Regions from separate parts of the Streptomyces sp. NBC_00224 genome, predicted to be linked through region 1. Evidence: riboswitches for the same ligand, from Rfam matches in the RefSeq annotation. Region 1 holds a riboswitch; each other region holds the start of a gene.
What was found. Region 1 has a riboswitch for cobalamin ahead of OG965_RS37520 ((2Fe-2S) ferredoxin domain-containing protein). Riboswitches for the same ligand answer to the same signal wherever they lie in the genome.
Positions count from the first base shown of each region.

Region 2: linked by a shared signal. The riboswitch ahead of OG965_RS03680 (FecCD family ABC transporter permease) and the one ahead of OG965_RS37520 ((2Fe-2S) ferredoxin domain-containing protein) in region 1 are both predicted to bind cobalamin.
Region 3: linked by a shared signal. The riboswitch ahead of OG965_RS11930 (cobalamin biosynthesis protein) and the one ahead of OG965_RS37520 ((2Fe-2S) ferredoxin domain-containing protein) in region 1 are both predicted to bind cobalamin.

Region 1 is NZ_CP108106.1:8,386,947-8,394,016, forward strand. Features, by position in the region: gene OG965_RS37510 (LysR family transcriptional regulator) at 1-784, opposite strand, end outside; gene OG965_RS37515 (MFS transporter) at 919-2,226, shown strand; cobalamin riboswitch at 2,224-2,423, shown strand; gene OG965_RS37520 ((2Fe-2S) ferredoxin domain-containing protein) at 2,464-2,850, shown strand; gene gap (type I glyceraldehyde-3-phosphate dehydrogenase) at 3,033-4,031, opposite strand; gene OG965_RS37530 (GlxA family transcriptional regulator) at 4,193-5,176, opposite strand; gene OG965_RS37535 (DUF6236 family protein) at 5,219-6,550, opposite strand; gene OG965_RS37540 (NlpC/P60 family protein) at 6,894-7,070, shown strand, end outside.
Region 2 is NZ_CP108106.1:841,822-848,891, reverse strand. Features, by position in the region: gene OG965_RS03710 (hypothetical protein) at 1-80, opposite strand, end outside; gene OG965_RS03705 (hypothetical protein) at 263-643, opposite strand; gene OG965_RS03700 (TlpA family protein disulfide reductase) at 677-1,213, opposite strand; gene OG965_RS03695 (MauE/DoxX family redox-associated membrane protein) at 1,210-1,716, opposite strand; gene OG965_RS03690 (hypothetical protein) at 1,731-2,273, opposite strand; gene OG965_RS03685 (hypothetical protein) at 2,821-2,961, opposite strand; cobalamin riboswitch at 3,084-3,215, shown strand; gene OG965_RS03680 (FecCD family ABC transporter permease) at 3,359-4,381, shown strand; gene OG965_RS03675 (ABC transporter ATP-binding protein) at 4,383-5,168, shown strand; gene OG965_RS03670 (ABC transporter substrate-binding protein) at 5,177-6,178, shown strand; gene OG965_RS03665 (hypothetical protein) at 6,243-6,716, opposite strand; gene OG965_RS03660 (hypothetical protein) at 6,721-7,070, opposite strand, start outside.
Region 3 is NZ_CP108106.1:2,662,368-2,669,437, reverse strand. Features, by position in the region: gene OG965_RS11935 (cobyric acid synthase) at 1-883, opposite strand, end outside; gene OG965_RS11930 (cobalamin biosynthesis protein) at 880-1,809, opposite strand; cobalamin riboswitch at 1,917-2,059, opposite strand; gene OG965_RS11925 (hypothetical protein) at 2,171-2,395, opposite strand; gene OG965_RS11920 (anion permease) at 2,432-3,697, opposite strand; gene OG965_RS11915 (class II aldolase/adducin family protein) at 3,919-4,605, shown strand; gene OG965_RS11910 (alpha/beta hydrolase) at 4,653-5,777, shown strand; gene OG965_RS11905 (hypothetical protein) at 6,099-7,070, shown strand, end outside.

The sequences.
Region 1 (7,070 bases):
TCACCGGGATGCGGCGCAGGCCGTGGTCGGCGGGCCAGACGAGGCGGGTGTGCTCGCCCATGAAGGTGGCCAGGGCCGGGGTGTCGGCGATGGTGTCGAGGAGCGCGTCGGAGCCGAAGTTGGGGCCGGTCGCCTCGATGGTGAGGCCGAACTCGGCGACGAGGTCGTCGTAGTAGGCGCCCCACTCGGTACCGGGGACGAGGCCGGGCATCCAGATCCGGTGTCCGGCGAGCTGGGCGAGGGGCACCGACCGGGCGCCCGCCAGTGCGTGGGCGGGGCCGGTGAGGAGCTGGAGCGGCTCGTCGAGCACCCGGACGGACTCGATGTCCTCGGGAAGGGGTCGGCCGGGCGCGGCGACGGCGCGGAAGGACGCGTCGATCGCACCGGAGCGGATGGCGGCGACGGCCGTCTCGATGTCGAACAACATCACCACGTCGAGGTCGATCTCGGGGTGTGCGCGATGGAAGCCGCGCATCAGGCCTGACGGCGCGACGCGCGAGGCGATCACGTCGATGCGTAGCGGACGGCGGCCGGGGCGCACGGACGTGACCGCGCGCTCGGCGACGCGCAGCAGCTCGCGCGCGTGGGGCAGGAACGCCTGCCCGTCGATGGTGAGCTCGGCGCCGCGCGCGGTGCGGGTGAACAGCCGCACTCCGAGGTTGCGCTCCAGCGCGGCGATGCGCTTGGAGACGGCTTGCTGGGTGACCGCCAGCTCGGCGGCGGCCTCCTGGAACTGCCCTGCGTCGGCGGCGACGACGAAGGTCCGGACGGTGTCGAGGTCCATGTCGACACCCTACGGGTACAACCATTGGTTGTGGCGAAACGGGCCTGTGGTTGTTTGATCCCCGGGCGTGATGCTCGCTTTGATGCTTCCGATCGCGGATCGGTTGTGCGGGTGAGTGGCGAGGGGCGGCGGGCATGAGGATCGGGCACCGGCTGGGACATCTGCCCGGACACCAGCTGGGGAGGCGGTTCGGCTGGCTCTGGGGAGCGTATGGGACCAGCGCGCTCGGCACATGGCTGGCCTTCGGCGCGTTCCCGCTGATCGCCATCCAGGTACTGCACGCCGGACCGGCCGAGGTCGCCGCGCTCTCCTCCGTGGGGGCTGCGGTGGGCGCGGCCGTGGCGGTGCCGCTCGGCCCATGGGTGGAGTTCCGCCGCAAGAGGCCGGTGCTGATCGCGATGGACCTGGTGCGGTTCGCGGCGCTGCTGACGATCCCCGCCGCGTACGCGCTGGGCGTGCTCACCTTCCTCCAGCTCCTGCTGGTCTCCATCGTCGTCGCGGCGGCCGACATCACCTTCCGCGCCGCCTCCGGCGCGTACCTGAAGACGCTGCTGGCGGCCGAGGACCTGCTCGTCGCCAACGCCCGATTCGAGTCCACGGCCTGGACGACCACGATCATCGGACCGCCGTTGGGCGGCGCGGCGATCGGGCTCCTCGGTCCGGTGGCGACGGTGGTGGCCGATGCGGTCAGCTACCTGCTCTCGGCGCTGGGCATCCGCGCGACAGGCGGGCACGAGCCGCGGCCCGAGCGCCTGGAGGCCACACGCATGCGGGCCGGGGACCTGCTCGACGGTTGGCGGTACATCCTCGCCGACGCGACACTGCGTCCACTGCTCCTCAACACCGCCTTGTTCAACGGCCTGGTGATGGCCGTCCAGCCACTGCTGGCCGTCCTGATGCTCGGCCGACTCGGCTTCGCACCGTGGCAGTACGGCCTCGCCTTCGCCGCACCTTCGATCGCCGGACTGCTCGGTTCACAGCTGGCCCGACCGCTTGTCACCCGGTTCGGGCAGCACCAGGTCCTGGTCGTGGTCGGGGCGCTACGCGCGATCTGGCCCGTCGGCCTGGCCTTCCTGGGCTCGGGCACCGGAGGGCTGCTGCTGGTGATGGGCGTCGAGCTCGGGCTCATCTTCTGCTGCGGAGTCTTCAACCCCGTCTACGCCACCTACCGCCTCGAACGCACCGCGACCGACCGCGTCGCCCGCACATTGTCCGCCTGGGCGGTGACGACCAAGGCCTCGACCGCGCTCCTGACGGCCCTCTGGGGCGTACTGGGCACCCTGCTCGGCCCGCGTACGGCCATCGGCCTGGCCGGTGTGCTCCTGCTGGCAACCCCGCTGCTGCTCCCCGGTCGCGCGGCAGCGCAACTCCCCGAGCCGGACCAGGAGTCGGAGCCGGACCCGGCACCGTTCGGATCGTCCACCCCTGCGGGACGGTGGTGACGCGCAGCCGTCCGACGTGCGACGATGCCCGACGACAAGGCGACGCGGAACGAGGAAGCCGGTGGAATTCCGGCGCGGTCCCGCCACTGTGATCGGCGAGCGAACCCCGAACAGACCACTGCCCGGACACGGGCGGGAAGGACGGGGTGAGCGGCGACCCGAGAGCCAGGAGACTCACGTCGTCGCCTCCTTGACGAAACCGGGGCGGATCTCCCCGGAGGAGGAGCGTGAGCGGTCATGTCGGAGCAGCGACCAGAAGGCGGCGCCGGACACACCCCAGCCGACTCGGCACCGTGCCGGATCGTGGTGTGCAGGGACTGCTGCTGCGGGAGCCCGAAGGTGCCCGGAGTCGACCACGCGCAGCAGAAGGCGCGCCTTGCCGAGAGCGCGCCCGTACGTGTCTCCGCCTGCCTCGACGTCTGCGAACAGGCCAACGTGATCGTGGTCCAGCCCTCTCGTGCAGCACGCGTCGCCGGTGCCCGCCCGGTCTGGCTCGGTCTGGTCAACGATCCCGCCGCCACGGACGACATCGCCGCCTGGGTCCAGGCCGGCGGCCCCGGCATCGCGCCCTGCCCCGACATCCTCGACCTCTACGTCTTCACCCCAAGCCGAAGGGCGCGATGAGCACGCTTGGCCGTCCGGCCCCGGCGTCCGTCCCTGAACGGCGGTTGGTCCATGACCTGTATCGGAGCCGGTTTGGCGGTCCGACCATGGTGATCACCAAGCGGTGAGCGAACGGGGGTTCGCCACTTCGTCAACTCAGGGGGAGCGGGGACCGTGGCCAAGGGATGACCCGCGCCCGGCTGTCACCGCCCCGCGAGCAGCTCCAGTGTGTCGATCACCCGGTTGGAGAAACCCCACTCGTTGTCGTACCAGGCGACCACCTTGACATGGCGGCCGTCCACCCGGGTGAGGGCCGAGTCGAAGATGGACGAGGCCGGGTTGCCCGTGATGTCGGAGGACACCAGCGCGTCCTCCGAGTACTCCAGTACGCCCGCGAGCGGCCCCTGCGCCGCCGCGCGGTAGGCGGCCAGCACGTCGTCGAGCGTCACGTCACGCTCGACGGTCGTGTTGAGCTCGACGATCGAGCCCACCGGCACGGGCACCCGGATCGAGTCGCCGGACAGCTTGCCGTCGAGGTTGGGCAGGACATGACCGATCGCCTTGGCCGCGCCCGTCGTGGTCGGCACGATGTTGACCCCGGCGGCGCGGGCGCGGCGGGGGTCGCGGTGCGGGCCGTCCTGGAGGTTCTGCTCCTGGGTGTACGCGTGCACGGTCGTCATGAACCCGTGCTCGATCCCGGCGAGTTCGTCGAGCACCGAGGCCAACGGCGCGAGCGCGTTCGTGGTGCAGGAGGCGTTCGAGACGATCGTGTGCGCCTCGTGGTCGTACGCGTCGTTGTTGACCCCGAACGCGAGGGTGACGTCGGCGCCCTCCGAGGGCGCGCTGACCAGGACCTTCTTCGCGCCCGCGTCCAGGTGGGCACGGGCGGCCTTCGCCGAGGTGAAGCGGCCCGTCGCCTCCAGGACGAGGTCGACGCCCAGCTCGGCCCAGGGCAGGTCGGCCGGGTCGCGCTCGGCGAGCACCTTGATGCGGCGGCCGTCGACGACGAGCGTGTCCCCGTCCACGGTCACCGGCCGCCCGAGCCGGCCGGCCGTCGAGTCGAAGGCGAGCAGCCGCGCGAGGGCGGCGGGCTCGGTGAGGTCGTTCACGGCGACGACCTCCAGATCACTGTCGCGTTCGAGCAGCGCGCGCAGCACGTTGCGTCCGATGCGGCCGAATCCGTTGATGGCGATGCGAGTCATGAGTGATGTCCCTTCGGTTCGCCTCCAGACTCGCGTGGGACGCCCGGCGGCGGCAGAGGCGTGAGCGCCATGGTTCGAAAGGATCTCGCCAAGGGGTGGCGGGGCGTTGCGGCAGGGGCGCGAGTCGCCCCGCGCCGAGCGACCCGTATGCAGACCGGCGCTCACTCCCCGCGCGCGAACGTCCGCCGGTACTCCGTCGGCGTAGTCCCCAGCACCCGCTGGAAATGCAGCCGCAGATTCGCTCCCGTCCCCAGCCCCACATCCGTCGCGATCTGCTCCACACTGCGCTCCGAACGCTCCAGCAGCTCACGGGCCATGTCGATACGGGCGCGCATGACCCACTGCATCGGCGTGTACCCGGTGTCCTCGACGAAGCGCCGGGAGAAGGTGCGCGCGGACACCGCCGCGTGCCGGGCCAGCGCCTCCAGGGTGAGGGGTTCGTCGAGGCGGTGCAGTGCCCACTCGCGGGTGGCGGCGAACCGTTCGCCCAGTGGTTCGGGCACGCTGCGCGGCACGTACTGTGCCTGCCCACCGCTGCGGTAGGGCGCCGCGACCAGGCGCCGGGCCGCGTGGTTGGACGCGGACACACCGAGGTCGCCGCGCAGGATGTGCAGGCACAGGTCGATGCCGGAGGCGGCACCGGCGGAGGTCAGCACACTGCCCTCGTCCACGAACAGGACGTTCGCGTCCACCCGTACGCGGGGGTGTTTTTCGGCGAGTGCCCGTGTGTAGTGCCAGTGCGTGGTGGCGCGCCTGCCGTCGAGCAGGCCCGTGGCGGCGAGCGCGAAGGCACCCGTGGAGATCGCGGCGAGCCGCGCGCCCCGGCCGTGGGCGGCGACCAGCGCGTCGAGGACGGCCCGCGGCGGGTCCTCGCGGCCGGGAAAGCGGTATCCGGGGACGAAGACGAGGTCGGCCCACGCGAGCGCGTCGAGGCCGTGGGCGACGGCGTATGACAGGCCGTCACCGCCGGTCACGAGTCCGGGCTCCGCCCCGCAGACCCGCACCTCGTACGGCATGCTCGCGCGGGTCGTGAACACCTGCGCGGGAATGCCGACGTCGAGCGGCTTCGCGCCTTCGAGCACGAGGACGGCGACGCGTCGCAGAGGGGTTGAGGCTGGCACAGGACAAGCGTACGAGGAGCGCATCATCGCCGCGTACGACGTGCGCCCGTACGACGCACCCGGCGTTCAGTGCCCGAGGCGTCCGCGGAGTCCGGCCCACCGTCCGCGTTGCCGCCGGGGTGCGGCTCGTCGCATCGCGGAGCGGATCTGCGCGACGGTCTCCGAGGGGCCCAGTTCGTGGCGCAGGTTCAGCAGATATCCGGCGGGGTGGCCCGCGAGGGCCTGTCTGCGCTGGTCGAGTGCGCTCTGCGTCGCTCCGACGAGGCACCCGGCGACCACACCCGCCCCGGTGACGGCGGACGGCAGGTTCGCGGTGTCGGCCAGTACGCCCAGCGCCGTCGGTGGCACGAGCGTTTGAAGGCTCAGCACGGCTCGGGCGGGTTGCATGCCGAGCCGCCCGAGTTCACGCTCCATCGTCTCGATCGGTTGCGCGATGCTCCTCTCCACATGGTTGCGCAGCCTGGCCGCTCTCACCTCGGGATCCCGCACCCCACTGATCTCGACGAAGTCCGGCGCGAGTGAGTCGAGGAACGCGCGAAACCGCATCAGCTCCGGCAGCAGGCGTCGCCGTGCCTCGATGATCCGCTCTACCGGGACCTCGGCGATATCGCGGGGGAGGACGGACTGCAGGGCCAGCACGGCGAACGTCTGATGGGCGTCGGTTCGTCCCTCCGCCGTCGTCCCGGTCTCGTCGGCGAGCAGGGCGTACGCCATGGCGTCGATGGTCCAGCCCGAGGTGGCGGCACAGGTCAGCGCCTGGTCGGTCACCGGGGTCATTCCGTTCTCCCTCGCCACCACGTCCGCGAGGATCGTCAAGTAGACGCGGGCCAGGCTTCGGTGCACCGCAAAGGTGTGTACGTCGAGGACTCTTCCGTCGTCTGCGCGGCGCCACTGGTAGTTCTGCGAAACCAGCAGCCCGGCTTCCGCCAGCCGTACCGTCAGGTCGTAGGAGAGCTTCGTCGGATGCACCTCCTCCAACCGGCTGTCGACCGGCAGGAGTTCGTCGTACACGTCCCGGGTGCGCAGGGACTCGATCCCGAGTGCGTGGGCGCCGTACCGCGGGATGAGTTCGTCCTGGTACCGGCTGAGGAAGTCGAAGAACAGCGCGTCGATCTGATCCTCGGTACTTGGCCACGGATCCCGCGGGAGGAAGTGCGGGTCCACTCTCGTCAAGACGTCGCCACTCACCCAGGACCCGCGGATCCGGCCCCGGTCGGGCCTCACATCCACGAGGAAGTCGAGCTCGTCCCGAAGCCGCTTGACCGTGTCGGAGTCCCGCAGGTGCCGGTACCCGACCGGAACGATGCGCCCGAGCTGTGGCCAGTGCAAGGCCGCGGCCTTGACCCACGCGTCGCCGGGCAGGTTGGCGTACGGGAAGTAGAGGGCAATGTCGCTCACGGGCCACACGATGCCCTGTGCCCGCCCGGTGGCGATAGACGGCGGGTGTGTCCCGCCCTCGGCAACCCCGACCTCGGCAACCCCGCCTGTCGTCACACGCTGATGCCCCACCACGCCCTTGAGTGAGGACTGCCGTTGGCGCCCCCGTGCCGTGTGTGCGATGTGTGTAAAAACTGTGCTTCGTGAGGCAGATTTTTCTCATGAGGATTTGAACCGATCACAACTTGGTCACTAAAGTCATGTCTCGAACCTTCGCGCGATGGATCACCCATTCGGGGTGTCGGCGAAGGGGCCGCCATGTCTGCGTAGTTCGGCGGCTCTGAGGAAGAAGGAGCTGCCCTCCGTGGGGTCCCACCGTCGTCCCAAGCATCCGAGCCGCGCCCGTGTCACCGTGTTCACCGCCACCGCCGCCGCGGCCGTCGCGCTCAGCTCCCAGGCCGCCAACGCCGCGCCTGCCAAGCCGAGCAAGGACGAGGTGAAGTCGAAGGTCGACGAGCTCTACCACCAGGCGGAGAAGGCC
Region 2 (7,070 bases), 7.5 Mb from region 1:
AGGACCGCGACCATGAAACCGGCCGCGGCGATGTGCGCGAGCGCGAGTGTGGCGATGAAGCGCAGGTTGCGCCGCCGCATGAGGTCGGAATCCCCTTGCACGAAGGGGCGGACGAATCCGATGAAGGACTGGCCTCAAGGACTGAACAACTGGGCGAACCCGGCCACGGCGGCCAGGCTCACGGTCCACAGAGCCACCAGGGGCATGGCGCTTCGGCTCCCTCAAGGGTGCGGAGAAAGGGTGCGGAGACTGCGGGAGACGGTCAGGCCGGGGAGGGGCCGAACCAGATGGAGCACGCGAACGGACCGGACCAGCAGTCGGTGCCCGTGGCGCATTCGCCGCAGTAGTACCGGTTGCTGCCGCTGACACAGCTCCACGTTCGGCGGTTGTAGCCACTCGGGCAGCTATAGCGGTCCTTGCTTTCCCCGTAGCTGCATTCCTCGCACTTCGCCAGGCTGCAGCACGGCGAGCCCTGGCAGTCCGCGGCGTTGGCCCGGTCGCCCAGGAACAGCGCCGAGAGACCGGCGATGAACGCGGTGGCCGAGACCCGCAGTACCCGGCGTCGCCGGGCGGGATGGCTGTCCCACTCCTCAAGTGCCGCGGCCACGCCCGTCGACTGGCTGCACACGGTGGTCGTGCTCATACGGGTGTCTCCTTTCTTCCCTTCTCGGCTGGTTCAGGGCAGCAGGGACGGCGGCACGGCGTCCGAGCTGAGCAGAGAGTCGAGCTGGCGGAACGAGGGGATGGTCTGCCCAAGGAGTACTTCGCCGCGGCGGTAGACGAATGCCGCGGGGGTCACGTCGAGGCCGAACGCGTCGCTGATGCGCCCGTCCAGATCCACCGTCGCCCGAGTGCGGGGCAGCCCGGCGGCGGCGAACCAGTCGGCGGCCCGCTCGGCATCGCCCTCCACGAGTACGACCCACAGGTTGTCCGGGGGCCTGCCGCCGAGCTTCTTCGCAAGAGCCCGACACGTAGCGCAGGTGGTCGAGAGGAAGAGGACCACCAGATGCTCCCGGTGATCCAGCTCGGCGGGCAGGCCGATGGCAGACGGCGCGAGCACGCGGTCGCCGGGGATGACGACAGGAGCGGGAGCGTCGTCCAACTCCAGCCGTCCCCGGATCAGTTGCAGGGTCTGGTACTGGTCCACCAGTGCCATCAGGCAGATCGACACGAGCAGGGACAGAACCGTCACCACGATCCACAGGAAGATCATTGCGGCACCATCGCTTGCATGTCCTCCCGGTTCCTTCGCATCAGCACCACCACCCTCAGGGCCGCGCACACCGCCAGTCCCCAGATCACGGCTGCCGCTGCCGCAGGCCCGGCCGGTGACTGCTCCGGCGTACGGAGGGCCACGGCGGCCACCCCGGCCCACAGGGGCAGGACCGCGATCTGGCGCAGTCCCAGATCACCGGCCCCGACCCGGCCGAAGCAGGCGCACTTCACCTTCGTCCCGCTCCGCAGGGCCAGCACGCCCGCAACCGCGAACGCCACCCCCAGCCCGGCCACCAGCCCGGCGGCCACCACCGAGCGCGGAGCGCTCAGCAGGGTGAACCCGGCAGCGAGCTCCAGTACGGGAACGCCCGCGGAGACCGGCGCGGGCCACGGCACACCCAGGGTGGTGAGGGTCGAGCGGAACGCGCGAGGGGCGGCCAGCTTGTGGACGGCCGCGTAGAGGAGCAGCACGGCTGCCACCAGGCGGACGAGAGCGTTCACCGCCGCGAGGGCCGTCACCGCGAGGGAGGCCGCACGGCCATGACCTGGGCAGTCGCCAGTTCGGTGTCCAGCAGGCAGACGGCCGTACGTGTGCCGGTTCTGCTCGCGCGCTCCAGTAGCGGCGAGGGCGCGGCGCGTCGGCCGCCGACCCGGTACCCGCCGTCCCGCAGCGGTCGGGGAACGCCGGTCACCCACGACACGACGGGTATGGCGGCGGTCTCCCTGCCGTCCCACCAGTCGGTGACCATCACACGGTCGCCGGGCCGGGGAACGACGCCCTGGGGAAACCCCGCCATGGGCACGGTCTCCCGCGAGGCCGGCGCATCAGGCGCCATCAGCGAGCGCGTGCGCGTGCCCGCTTGTGGGAAGTCGACGTGCAGCGAGTCCGCCGTGACCGAGCGGACCCGGGCCAGATCGGTGCGGGCCGTGCTCCCGGGGCCACGGCCCCGCGCGGTGGCGGCGCCGCTCGCTGGGACGCTGACGGCGACAGAGCCGGCTCCTGCCACGGCGGCGGTGAGTGCGGCTCTGCGTGTCAGGCGTTTCCTTGCCCGGTCCATGACGCCTCCTCACGATTGAGAAAACAATGCTGTCGTGGGCCTGAAGGGCTGTCAATCACACACCGACCGATGGCCGATTTTGCTTCCGCCCGCACAATTTCGGCTATTGAGAGCCATGCCTGACGCACCGTCAGAGGCCGATTCTCGCCGAGCAAGACTGGCCCGTATGGGCAGGGTTGACACCACCTTGACCTTTACTTTCGGCCAAACTGAGGGGCGGTCGCACTGGATTACGGTTCAAATATTCATGCATCCTGAATTGCGGCCCCGGAGGTCGCCATATCCAGCAGTACTCAATAGAGGAGATGAGGCCAGGCGGTATTTGCAACTGGCAGCTTCGGCGGAGTCTGTCCGGCGCTCAGAGACAGCCTGCCCAGCACTTCGGGATTTCTGCACCACGTCCCAACAGCCCCTGGCGTGAGCCCTTCGCGTCCTGGGGCCAGTACGTCGCGGAAGCCCGATTCGGGCGGACTCCATAATTCGGCCCTGGGACGCCTGGCAGGTGGGGCAGTGGCCCTGGTGGCGCGGATCGGGTGGTTGGCTTCATTCAGCCCGTGGTCCGTGCGGAGCAGTCATGTCCGTCGCCGGGCAGGCCCATGACGTTCAGCACGGGTTCCTCGCCCTCGGGGATCTCGAAGGTGAAGTTCGCTCCTGTCGGGATCGCCACGAGCGGGGGAGGACGGCGCACCGCGCCATGAACCGGTCGACGCCATCCTGGCCACCCTCGCCCATGGCGTCTTTACCCCCGCCGAATCCGCGACGCCATGACCCATCGGCCGCACCCACCGTCCGTAAACACACCGCGCACGGCGTTTGTTAGGCTCCCTTCGTCTCCTGTGGGGGAAGTCCGGTGGGATTCCGGCGCTGACCCGCAACGGTGTGCACGGCTGCCCGACGGCCTCCGTGTGAGCCCGATCGCCCGTGGGGGGCCTGCGACCCGCTGACTGCTCGCCGTGGACTGCGAGAGGGGACCGCGCGGTCGGATCACGGCCGTACGGGCTGTCTCCTGTGTGCCGTCCAGCAGGCGGCCCATGTGAAGGACGGTCCCCACCGTGCGCCGAAGTAAGGCCGCCAGCCGGATACCCGTGCTGCCCCTCAGCCTCGGCCTTGGGTTCTTACTCGTGGCATCGCTCGTGTGCGGTGTCGGGCTCGGAGCCGCCGACATCGACTGGGCGGACACACTCCGCTTCCTGTGGGCGGGACTGACCGGCGGAACCGTGGCGGCGGCCGACGCGGCCTCGTACACCATCGTCTGGGAGATCCGTCTGCCAAGAGTGCTGCTCGGCGCGGTCGTCGGGGCGGGTCTCGCGGCCGTCGGTGTGGCCGTGCAGGCGATGGTCCGCAACGCGCTGGCCGACCCGTTCGTCCTGGGCATCTCCTCCGGCGCCGCCGTGGGCGCCAACGCCGTCATCCTGCTGGGGGCGTTCGCCGGGCTCGGGGTGTGGGCGCTGTCCGTCTCCGCGTTCGTCTCCGCGCTCGCGGCCATGGTCCTGGTGTACGCCGTGGCCCGCTCGCCCCATGGGCTGACGCCGCTGCGGCTGATCCTGACGGGCACGGCTCTGGCGTACGGCTTCGAGGCCATCACCACCGTCATGGTGTTCGGCGCGGCCCGCGGCGAGGCCGCCCGGTCCGCGATGATGTGGCTGCTGGGCAGTCTGGGCGGGGCGACCTGGGCGCAGTTGCCGATTGCCGCCGTGACCGTGGCGGCCGGGTGGATCTGGCTGCGGTGGCGGGCCGAGGCGCTCAACGCGCTCGCCATGGGGGACGAGACCTCGGCCGCGCTGGGCGTGCCGCCCTCGCGGCTGCGCCGGGAGCTGTTCCTCGTGACCGCCGCCGTCACCGGGACCGTCGTCGCGGTCAGCGGGGCCATCGGGTTCGTCGGGTTGATGGTGCCTCATGTCGTACGGATGGTGGTGGGCGCCGACCACCGGCGCGTCCTCGTGATCGCGCCCCTCGCGGGTGCGGTGCTCCTCGTCTGGGCCGACGTGCTGTCCCGGCTGCTGCTCGCCCCGACCGAACTGCCCGTAGGGGTGATCACCGCGGTGGTCGGTGTCCCCGCGTTCGTCCTGCTGATGCGGCAGAGCGGCCATGCGTTCGGAGGTCGCTGACGTGCGGATCGACATCGACGGCGTGACGGTGGAGGCCGCTCGTACCCGGCTGGTCGACGACGTCCGGCTCACGGTGGACAGCGGGGCGTTCGTCGGGCTCGTCGGCCCCAACGGCAGCGGGAAGTCGACTCTGCTGCGCACGGTGTACCGGGCGTTGCGGCCCGCCGGGGGAGCGGTCCGGCTCGACGGCGACGACCTGCACGCCATGGATCCCCGGGCCGCCGCCCGCGTGCTGGCGGCGCTGCCGCAGGAGTCCTCGGCCGACTTCGACTTCACGGTGGCCGAGGTGGTCGCCATGGGACGGCTGCCGCACCAGGGCCGTACCGCGGCCTCGGACCGCGAGATCTGCGCGCGGGCCATGGAGCGCACCGGCGTCGCCCACCTCGCCGACCGCGGCATCCTCAGCCTGTCCGGCGGAGAGAAGCAGCGGGTGCTCATCGCCCGCGCGCTCGCCCAGCAGCCGCAGGTGCTCGTCCTCGACGAACCCACCAACCACCTCGACATCGCCCACCAGTTGGACGTCCTGTCCCTGGTCCGCGAGAGCGGGGTGACCGTGCTCGCCGCGCTGCACGATCTCAACCTCGCCGCGGCCCACTGCGACCTGCTGTACGTCATCGACGGGGGCCGGATCGTGGCCTCCGGGCCCCCGCACGACGTCCTCCAACCGGAGCTGCTCGCCGAGGTGTTCGGCGTCCGCGCCCATCGCGTACGGCATCCCCTCACGGGCGCCGTCCAGCTCCTGTTCGACCTGCTTCCGACCATCAGGCCCACCCGGCCCACTCCGTAAGGACGCCCATGCGCAAGCTGCTCGCCGCCTCCGTCTGCCTCGTCGTGACCACCGGTTGCGGTGCGTCGGTCGAGCGGTCCGAGTCCCAGGACACCAAGTCCGCGGCGGTCACCCTCACCAACTGCGGCCGCGAGGTGACCTACGACAAGGTCCCGGAACGGGTCGTCACCAACGACGTCGGCATCACCGAACTGATGCTGGCCCTGGGCCTTGAGGACCGGATGGCCGGCTTCGCGATGCCCGACGACAAGGGCGACCTGAGCGACGTGCCCTGGAAGGGCGGCTACGACAAGGTCAAGTGGCTCTCGAAGGACCAGCTCACCAAGGAGAACGTCCTGGACGCCCGCGCCGACCTCGTCTTCGCCGGGTGGAGCTACGGCTTCCGCGAAGAAGGCGGCTTCACCCCCGACGCGCTGCGCAAGCTCGGTATCCCCTCGTACGTCCTCACCGAGTCCTGCCGCAACAGCCGTACGAAGTCCTCGCGGGGCATCATGCCGCCGCTGGACGCGCTCTACGCGGACCTGACCAACCTGGGCAAGCTCTTCGGCGTCGAGGAGCGGGCCACCCGGCTGATCGCCGACTTCAAGAAGCGCGTCGCGGACGTGGGGGCCAAGGCACCCCGGGGCGCCGACCGGCCCACGGTCTTCCTCTACGACAGCGGCCGCGACCAGCCCTTCACCTCCGGCCGCTACGCCGCCCCGGAGCAGATCATCACCGAGTCCGGCGGCGTCAACGTCATGCACGACGTGGCGGACTCCTGGACCACGGTGGGCTGGGAGAGCGTCGTCCAGCGCAACCCCGACGTGATCCTCATCTGCGACTACGGCGATGTGAGCGCCGAGGCGAAGAAGAAGTTCCTGCTCTCCTACGCCCCTCTGCGGGATGTCTCCGCGGTCAAGAACCGGCGCATCTTCACCCTCGACTACGCCGACCTGGTGGAGAGCCCCCGCAACCCGTCGGCGATCGCCCGCTTCGGCGCGTATCTGCGGGAGGTGGCGGGGAAGCGGTGACGGTGGGCACCGGGGTGCTCGTTGTCGGGGGAGACCGTTCGGGCCTCCCCCGGCGGCCCGTCGGTCAGGGCTTTCGGAGCTGGAGCCGGAAGTCGGGGCAGACGTCGGGGTCGAAGTCCTCGTAGAGGTCCGTGCGATTGGTGTCGATGCCGATGGTGAGTTTGTCGAGGGTGTCGCCCTGGAGGAACAGGGTGGGCTTGGTGAAGTGCAGGCGCAGCAGCGCGCGGTCCCGGGACGCCGTGGCCGATTCGATCTCCCAGGTGCCGGAGCCGTTGAACGTGTCGCCCAGCTTGGCGCGGTGGTAGTCGCCGGTGGGCCACTTCTCCGCCCGCATGGCACCGCCCGAGGACAGCGTGAGACGCACTCCATCGGCCTCGTGCGCGCCCTCGTAACTGCCGATGAGTTCGCCGGGCGTAGCGGACTTGGCGGCGACCGGGACGCAGCGCTGGAGGGCGTCGGAACCGCATGCGGTGAGCGTGGCGGCAAGGACCACGAGGGCGGCGACGGCCCCGAGGGCGCGTCGGGAGTGGTGGGGCACGGTGCTACTTCCCTGCTGCCGGGATGCGTTCGGTCCAGGTCATGTGCTGTCCGACGGTGGAGAAGACGCCGTCCTCGCGGTTCGTCTTCTTCAGCCAGTCGTAGTAGCCGACGAAGTGGAGGAAGGATTCGTTGCTGGTCTTGTTCTTGAGCGTGTACTCGACGACGAGGGAGCCGTCGGGGTCCTGGCCCTTGACCGAGTAGTCGAGGGAGTACGAGCCGACGAACGCCTCGCCCAGGTGGTCCTTGTCACCCGTGGCGATCGCCGGCAGGTCGGTGAAGATGAGCTTTTCGAGGGCGCCGATCTTTCCGCCCTTGGAGATGGAGTAGTTGACGGTGCCCTCGTCGCTTCCGT
Region 3 (7,070 bases), 5.7 Mb from region 1:
CCGGCCGGTCCACGAACCGTACGATCACGCCCGGTTCGGCGGCGAGCGCGTCCACGTCCGTGAAGTTGGACATCAGCGGGACGGCGCAGACCGCGACCCGCAGCACGTCCTCGCCCACCGGCGGCGCCACCACGGATTCGCGCACGGCGCCGCGCAGCGACACGCGAAGGCCGTCCTCCTCGTCGATGCCGAGCCCGTGCGCGAACGGCAGGATCCCGTACGTGTGGCGCCCGGTGAGCCCGCGCAGCATGTCGATGCCGGGTTCGAGGAGCGAGACGTCGCCGCGGAACTTGTTGACGATGTACCCGGCGACCAGGGCCTGGTCCTCGGGGCTCAGCAGCGCCGTCGTACCGAAGAACGAGGCGAACACCCCGCCCCGGTCGATGTCGCCGACCACCACCACCGGCAGCTTCGCGGCGCGCGCGATGCCCATGTTGACGATGTCCGTGCGCCGCAGGTTGATCTCGGCCGGACTGCCCGCCCCCTCGCAGATCACGGCGTCATATGTGCCCCGCAGCCGCTCCAGACAGTCCACGACGGTGCCGAGAAGCGCTTCCTGGCGTCCGCCGTGGTAGCCGCTGGCGCTCAGTTCGCCCACCGGCTTGCCCATCAGTACGACCTGGCTCGACCGGTCGCTCCCCGGCTTGAGCAGCACGGGGTTCATCAGCGCGGACGGCTCGACGCGCGCCGCCTGCGCCTGCATCGCCTGCGCCCGCCCGATCTCGGCGCCCTCGCGCGTGACGAACGAGTTGAGGGACATGTTCTGTCCCTTGAACGGCGCGACCTTCACGCCCTGGCGCACCAGCCACCGGCAGATCCCCGCGGTGACGACGCTCTTCCCCGCGTCCGATGTGGTGCCCGCGACCAGCAGTCCGCCGCTCATGTACGTACCTTCCTCACCGCGATCGCCACACCCAGCGCCAGCCAGCCCACCCGGCGCGACAGCCGCACCGCCCGCTCGATGTCCGGGACCTCCACCGCCCGGCCGCCCCCGTTCAGGACGGGCCGGTGCTCGACACGGCCGCCGTACGAGAGGGTGCCGCCCAGCCGTACGCCCAGCGCGCCCGCGAACGACGCCTCGACGGGGCCGGCGTTGGGGCTCGGGTGCTTGCGGGCGTCGTCCCGCCACGCGCGCGTGGCGGAGCGCGGCGCGCCCCCGGCGGCCACCGCCAGCGCGGCGGTGAGCCGGGCGCCCGGCCAGCCCGCCACGTCGTCCAGCCGCGCCGAGGCCCAGCCGTACCGCAGATGGCGCGGCGAGCGGTGGCCGACCATCGCGTCCAGCGTGTTGACCGCGCGGAACGCGACCAGGCCCGGCACCCCCGCGAGCGCCCCCCACACCAGCGCGCCCACCACGGCGTCCGAGGTGTTCTCGGCGACGGACTCGACGACCGCGCGCGCGATGCCGGGCGCGTCAAGGGACTGCGGGTCGCGCCCGCACAGGTGCGGCAGGCGCGCGCGGGCCGCCTCGACGTCCCCGGCCTCCAGCGCCTCGCCGATCGCGCGGGCCTCCCGGCCCAGCGAAGTGCCTCCCACGACGGCCCAGGTGGCGGCGGCGGTCAGCGCGACGGACGCGGCGGGAAGCTTCCGTACCGCGCGCGTGGCGAGCAGCGCGGCGCCCGCGGCGCCTCCGGCGCACACGGCGGTGTGCAGCGCGCCCCAGCCCCGGTGGTCGCGCCACAGCGCGCGCTCCACGGCGGCCGCGGCACGGCCGAACGCGGCGACCGGGTGCCCGCGGCGGGGGTCGCCGAGGAGGAGGTCGCCGAGGAGACCGGCGGTGGCGCCGTACGCGAAAGTGCGATCGGCACGCATGGGATCAGCCCGCCGCAACGCCGCGAAGAGCTCTGGTACTTCCGGGGGGTGCCGACAACAGGCAGGCGCGCATGGCGGTATGTCCTCACTCAGGGTGTCCGCGCCCTGGTACGACGTCGACCGGCGGTGAGAGTTCCTGGCTCACGGGGATGATTCCCCGATGACAGTGGCGGGACCGCGCCGGATTCGCACCGGCTTCCTCTTCTGCCGCCGTAAATGGCTCGGGCAGTCCACCACGCCCGGGAACGCCCGTCAACTCGCTGCTGACCTGCGACGGGAGAGTGTGTTGGGGCACACAGAGAACCGCCCTCCGGCCGGGCCGGAGGGCGGTTCAGAGGTGTGTGCGGCGCTGCTCGCCGGGCTACTTGCCGACGATCAGGTTGATGCCGTACGCGACGGCCGCCGCGCAGAGCGCGAAGCAGAGGTAGGCGGTGGTGCGGGCCACGGCGACGTTGCCCTTGCCGGCCGCGGCCGACTGCTGCTTGCTGAGGCCGACGATCCCGACGGTGAACAGGCCCACCAGGCCGACGGTGACGATGAGGCTGACACCGAAGACGGTGCCGAGAGCTGCCCAGTCGATGTGCATGACGATTCCTTTGGGGTGCGCGGCCGGGTCGGCCCGTTAGACGACAGCCGGGCGGGCCGGGTCGACGGGGGCCACCGGGGCCGGGGCCGGGATGGTGGCCGTCAGATCGGCGGCCACGGCGGCGGCGGTGGGCGGCGGGGTGACGGCGGCGATCGCGGTGGTCACGACGCCCGCGGGCTCGGCCGGGGACTCGGCCGGGGTGGCGGTGGCAATGACGTCGTTGTGGTCGACCGGCTCGCGGCGCGACAGCTTCCAGATGAAGCCGGAACCCGCGATCAGCAGGATCGCCACGAGGACGATGCCCCAGGTGCCCTGGCCGGTCAGGAACTCGGCGCCGGCGCCGACCAGACCCGCGGCGGGCAGGGTCAGGCCCCACGCGATGAACATGCGGGTCGCGGTGGACCAGCGGACCACACCGCCCTTGCGGCCGAGGCCGGCGCCCATGACGGAGCCGGAGCAGACCTGGGTGGTGGAGAGCGAGAAGCCGATGTGCGAGGAGGCCAGGATGACGGTCGCGGCACCGGACTGGGCGGCGAAGCCCTGCGGCGGCGCCAGCTCGGTCAGGCCCTTGCCCATGGTGCGGATGATGCGCCAGCCGCCGAGGTAGGTGCCCATGGCGATGGCCATGCCGGCCGAGACGATGACCCACAGCGGGGGGTTGGCGCCCGGGTGCAGCACACCGCCGGCGACCAGGGCGAGCGTGATGATGCCCATGGTCTTCTGCGCGTCGTTGGTGCCGTGGGCGAGCGAGACGAGACCGGCGGAGGCGATCTGACCGGCCCGGTAGCCCTTGGCGGTGGCCTTCTCGTCCGTATTCCGGTTGATCCGGTACGTCAGACGCGTGGCCAGCATCGAGGCGACGCCCGCGACGATCGGGGCGGCGACGGCGGGGAGCAGCACCTTGGTGACGACGGTCGAGCCGTTCACCGAGGACCAGCCGGCCGACATCACGGCCGCGCCGATCAGACCGCCGAACAGGGCGTGGGACGAGCTGGACGGCAGGCCGAGCAGCCAGGTCACCAGGTTCCAGAGGATCGCGCCGACGAGCGCCGCGAAGATCACCTCTGTTCTGATGCCCTTTTCGTTGATGATCCCGCCGGAGATCGTCTTGGCGACCTCCACTGACAGGAACGCGCCGACCAGGTTGAGCGCGGCGGACATGGCGACCGCGGCTTTGGGCTTCAGGGCGCCGGTCGAGATGGTCGTGGCCATCGCGTTGGCGGTGTCATGGAAACCGTTCGTGAAATCGAACACTAGAGCTGTCACGACCACAATGGCGAGCAGCAGCGTGATGTGTTCCATTTACCCAGTCAATCGTTCGACGTCAGTGGCTGGACGAACGTAAGTAACCTGGATGAACGGAAGGTGAACTGGGTCGGGCTTCACGGTGTATCTGACCGGTTTTTGGCGTGGTTTTTGACATGGGCAGCCCCTGACAAACCCCGCGAACCGGCCATAGGTCCTATTGAAGAGATTCTGGTCACTCTGCTACCCCCGGCTCGGAGCCTGCGAGGATCGCCCCCATGGGAGAGCCGAACGACTCCGGAGCGACCGCCGCGGCCTGGGCCGAACTGACCGCCACCGCGCGCCGCACCGCCGAGGAAGGCCTGGTCGTGGGCACCTCGGGCAACGTCTCCGTACGCGTCGGGGAGCTGGTCCTGGTCACCCCCACCGGGGTCCCCTACGACCGCCTCGGCCCGGACGACACCGTCGCTGTCGACCTCACCGGCCGCCAGGTGACCGGCACACTGCGGCCCACCAGCGAGCTGCCGATGCACCTGGCCGTATACCGGCACACCGACGCCCTGGCCGTCGTCCACACCCACGCCGTGCACGCCACGGCCGTCTCCACCCTGGTCACCGAGCTCCCGCCGGTCCACTACATGACCGCCACGCTCGGTGGTCCGGTCCAGGTCGCGCCCTACGCGTTGTACGGGACCGAGGAACTGGCGCGGAACATGCTGCGCGCCCTCGAAGGCCGCACCGGCTGTCTCCTCCAGAACCACGGGACGATCACCTACGGAACCACTCTTTCCCAGGCATACGACCGCACCGCCCAGCTGGAGTGGATGTGCCGCCTCTGGCTCGCCGCCTCCTCCGTCCCCGGCCGCACCCCCTCCCTGCTCTCCGGCGCCGACCTCGACCGGGCCGCCGAACAGTTCCGGGGGTACGGACAGGGGGACGCCCCCGGCCCGGCCGTGCTCCGGTAGGCCCCCGCCCACTGGCCGTGCGGCCGCGCACTGCCGACACTGGAACGGTGCGCCCGGCTACAGCGACGGCAGCGGCCGTCACCACACTCATCGGCGTCGGCGCGGCAGCGGTGGCCGCCGGACGGTACGCGAGCGACGCGGCCCTCAAGGCGCCGCCAGGCCGCCCGCTGCCCACCGACCCCGAGCTCACCGTGCACGCCACCGGGCCCGGGCGGATCGCCCTGACCCGGTGCCTGGCCTCGCTGCGCCCCGGGACGTACGGGATCGAGGGTCCCGGCATCCGCGCGGTGGTCGGCGAGGTCGTCGACGTGCCGCATCCGGCGGACACCGTGGTGCGCCGCCTGGAGCGGGTCACCCGGGGCACCCCGCAGCCGGGGGACCGGGTCCGGCTCACCCCACAGCTCCACCACGGCACCCCGAAGGAGGCGCTCGGCCTCGACTACCAGGACGTCGAGATCCCCGCCGAGCTCGGTGTGCTGCCCGCCTGGCTGGTGCAGGGCGTACGGAACACCTGGGTGATCACCGTGCACGGCCTGGGCACCACCCGCGAACACCCGCTCAACGTCATCGGGTTCCTGCACCGCCATCGGCTGCCGGTGCTCGACCTCGCCTACCGGGGCGACGAGGGCGCCCCCCGGTCCCCGGACGGCCTCGGCCACCTCGGCGACTCGGAGTGGCGCGACCTGGACGCCGCCATCCGCTACGCCGTGCGCTCCGGCGCCGAGCGCGTCATCCTGCACGGCTGGTCCACCGGCGCCACCATGGCGCTGCACGCCGCCGCGAGCTCCGGGATGCGCGAGCACATCCGGGGCGTCGTCCTCGACTCGCCGGTGCTCGACTGGGAGGGCACGCTGCGCGCCCTCGCCCTCGCCCACGGCGCCCCCAGCGCGCTGCTTCCGCTCGCCGTCCGGGCCGCGCAAGGCCGCACCGGTCCGCACGGCGACCATCTGCGCGAGGCGGCCGACCCGGCCGCCCTGCGCGTCCCGGCGCTGGTCTTCCACGGCCCCGACGACACCCTGGCCTCCTGGCACCTCACCCGTGAACTCGCGGCCCGCCGCCCCGATCTGGTGACCCTTCACACAGTCCAGCACGCCCCGCACGCCTCGATGTGGAACGCGGACCCCGCCCGCTACGAGGAGGCACTGCGGCGCTTCCTGACCCCGCTCATGTGACGCGCGGGGCCGGATCCCCCGAAGCGGCGCACGGGGGGCGCGCCGCACCGCCCCGACGATCAGGGCGCCCATTCCGTTTCTGCAATCGGCCCGTCAACGGACCGCGCCACCCCAGAGGACAGCCCCGGAGCCCGGCCGCGCCCGGCCCGTGCGGGAGCCGGACTTCCCCCATTCCGTTTGGGCTTTCTGCCTGTCAACGGGAAGACTGCATCCGTGACGTCCCGGAAGCCTGAAGAGAAGTTGCCGCGAGACTCCAGACTGCGGCTTGTCCGCGCACCGCACGCGAAGGATGCCCGACCCCTCGCCAGCGCACGCCGGGCCGTGAGCGACCGCCGCTCCCCGGCGGGCTCCCGGCCGCCCGAGGGCACCCCGGCCGCCGCCGAACTGGCCCGCCAGGCCAGAGCGGTCCTCGCCGACGCCGTACGCGTCGCCCGCTGGGCCGAGGCCGAGCGCGCCCGGGGCAGCGCGCCCCGCCCCGCCCCGACGGGCACCCTGTCCGGCGCCGCCGCCGAACTGGCCGCCGCCACCCTGCGGCTGACGCCCGCCCAGGTGCGGGCCGGCTGGGACCGGGCCCGGCTCGCCGGACTCGTCGAGCTGCACGGCGGCACCGCGCGCCCCGGCTGGCGGCTGCGCGCCTGGGACCGCGACGACGCCGCGGTGCTGCGCGGCTGGGTCGCCCTCTTCGACGCCTGGTCGATCGTCCACCCCGCCCCGGCCGCCATCGCGCCCGCCGCCGTGGCCGAGGTCGTCGAAGCCGTCCCCCAGGTGCTCTCCCTCCTCCAGCTCTCGGCCGGTCCCGTCCTCGTACCCGCCCTGCTCGATCTGCTCGGCCAGCGCGTCGACGAACTGCGCGACGAGCGCTGCGAAGTCCCATACGGCACCGACGCGGACGGCACCGGCGGCGACCGCCCCGCCTCCCTTGCCTTCCTCTCCCTCCTCCTGGACTGGGTGCTCGCCGGGCTCGCCGCCGTCGGCGCGCTCACCCTCGGCGAGGGCTCGGCCACCCTCACCCCGCTGGGCAGCTGGGCGGTGTGGGTCAAGCTGGAGCAGATCTGCGTCGCCGCGCAGAGCCCGGCCGGCAACATCGAGCAGTCCGCCGAGGACATGCTGCGCGGCTGCGCCCGGCTCACCCCCGGCCCGGCCCGCGCCGAGTACCGCGCCTGGCTCGCCGCCCGGCCCGTCGGCAGCGCGGTGACCGAACTGCTCGACGCGGCCCGGGGCGAGGACGCCCTGGTGCGCGGGCTCGCCTTCGAGGCGCTCCGGGTCGTCGGCGCTCCCGCCGAGCCCGAGGTG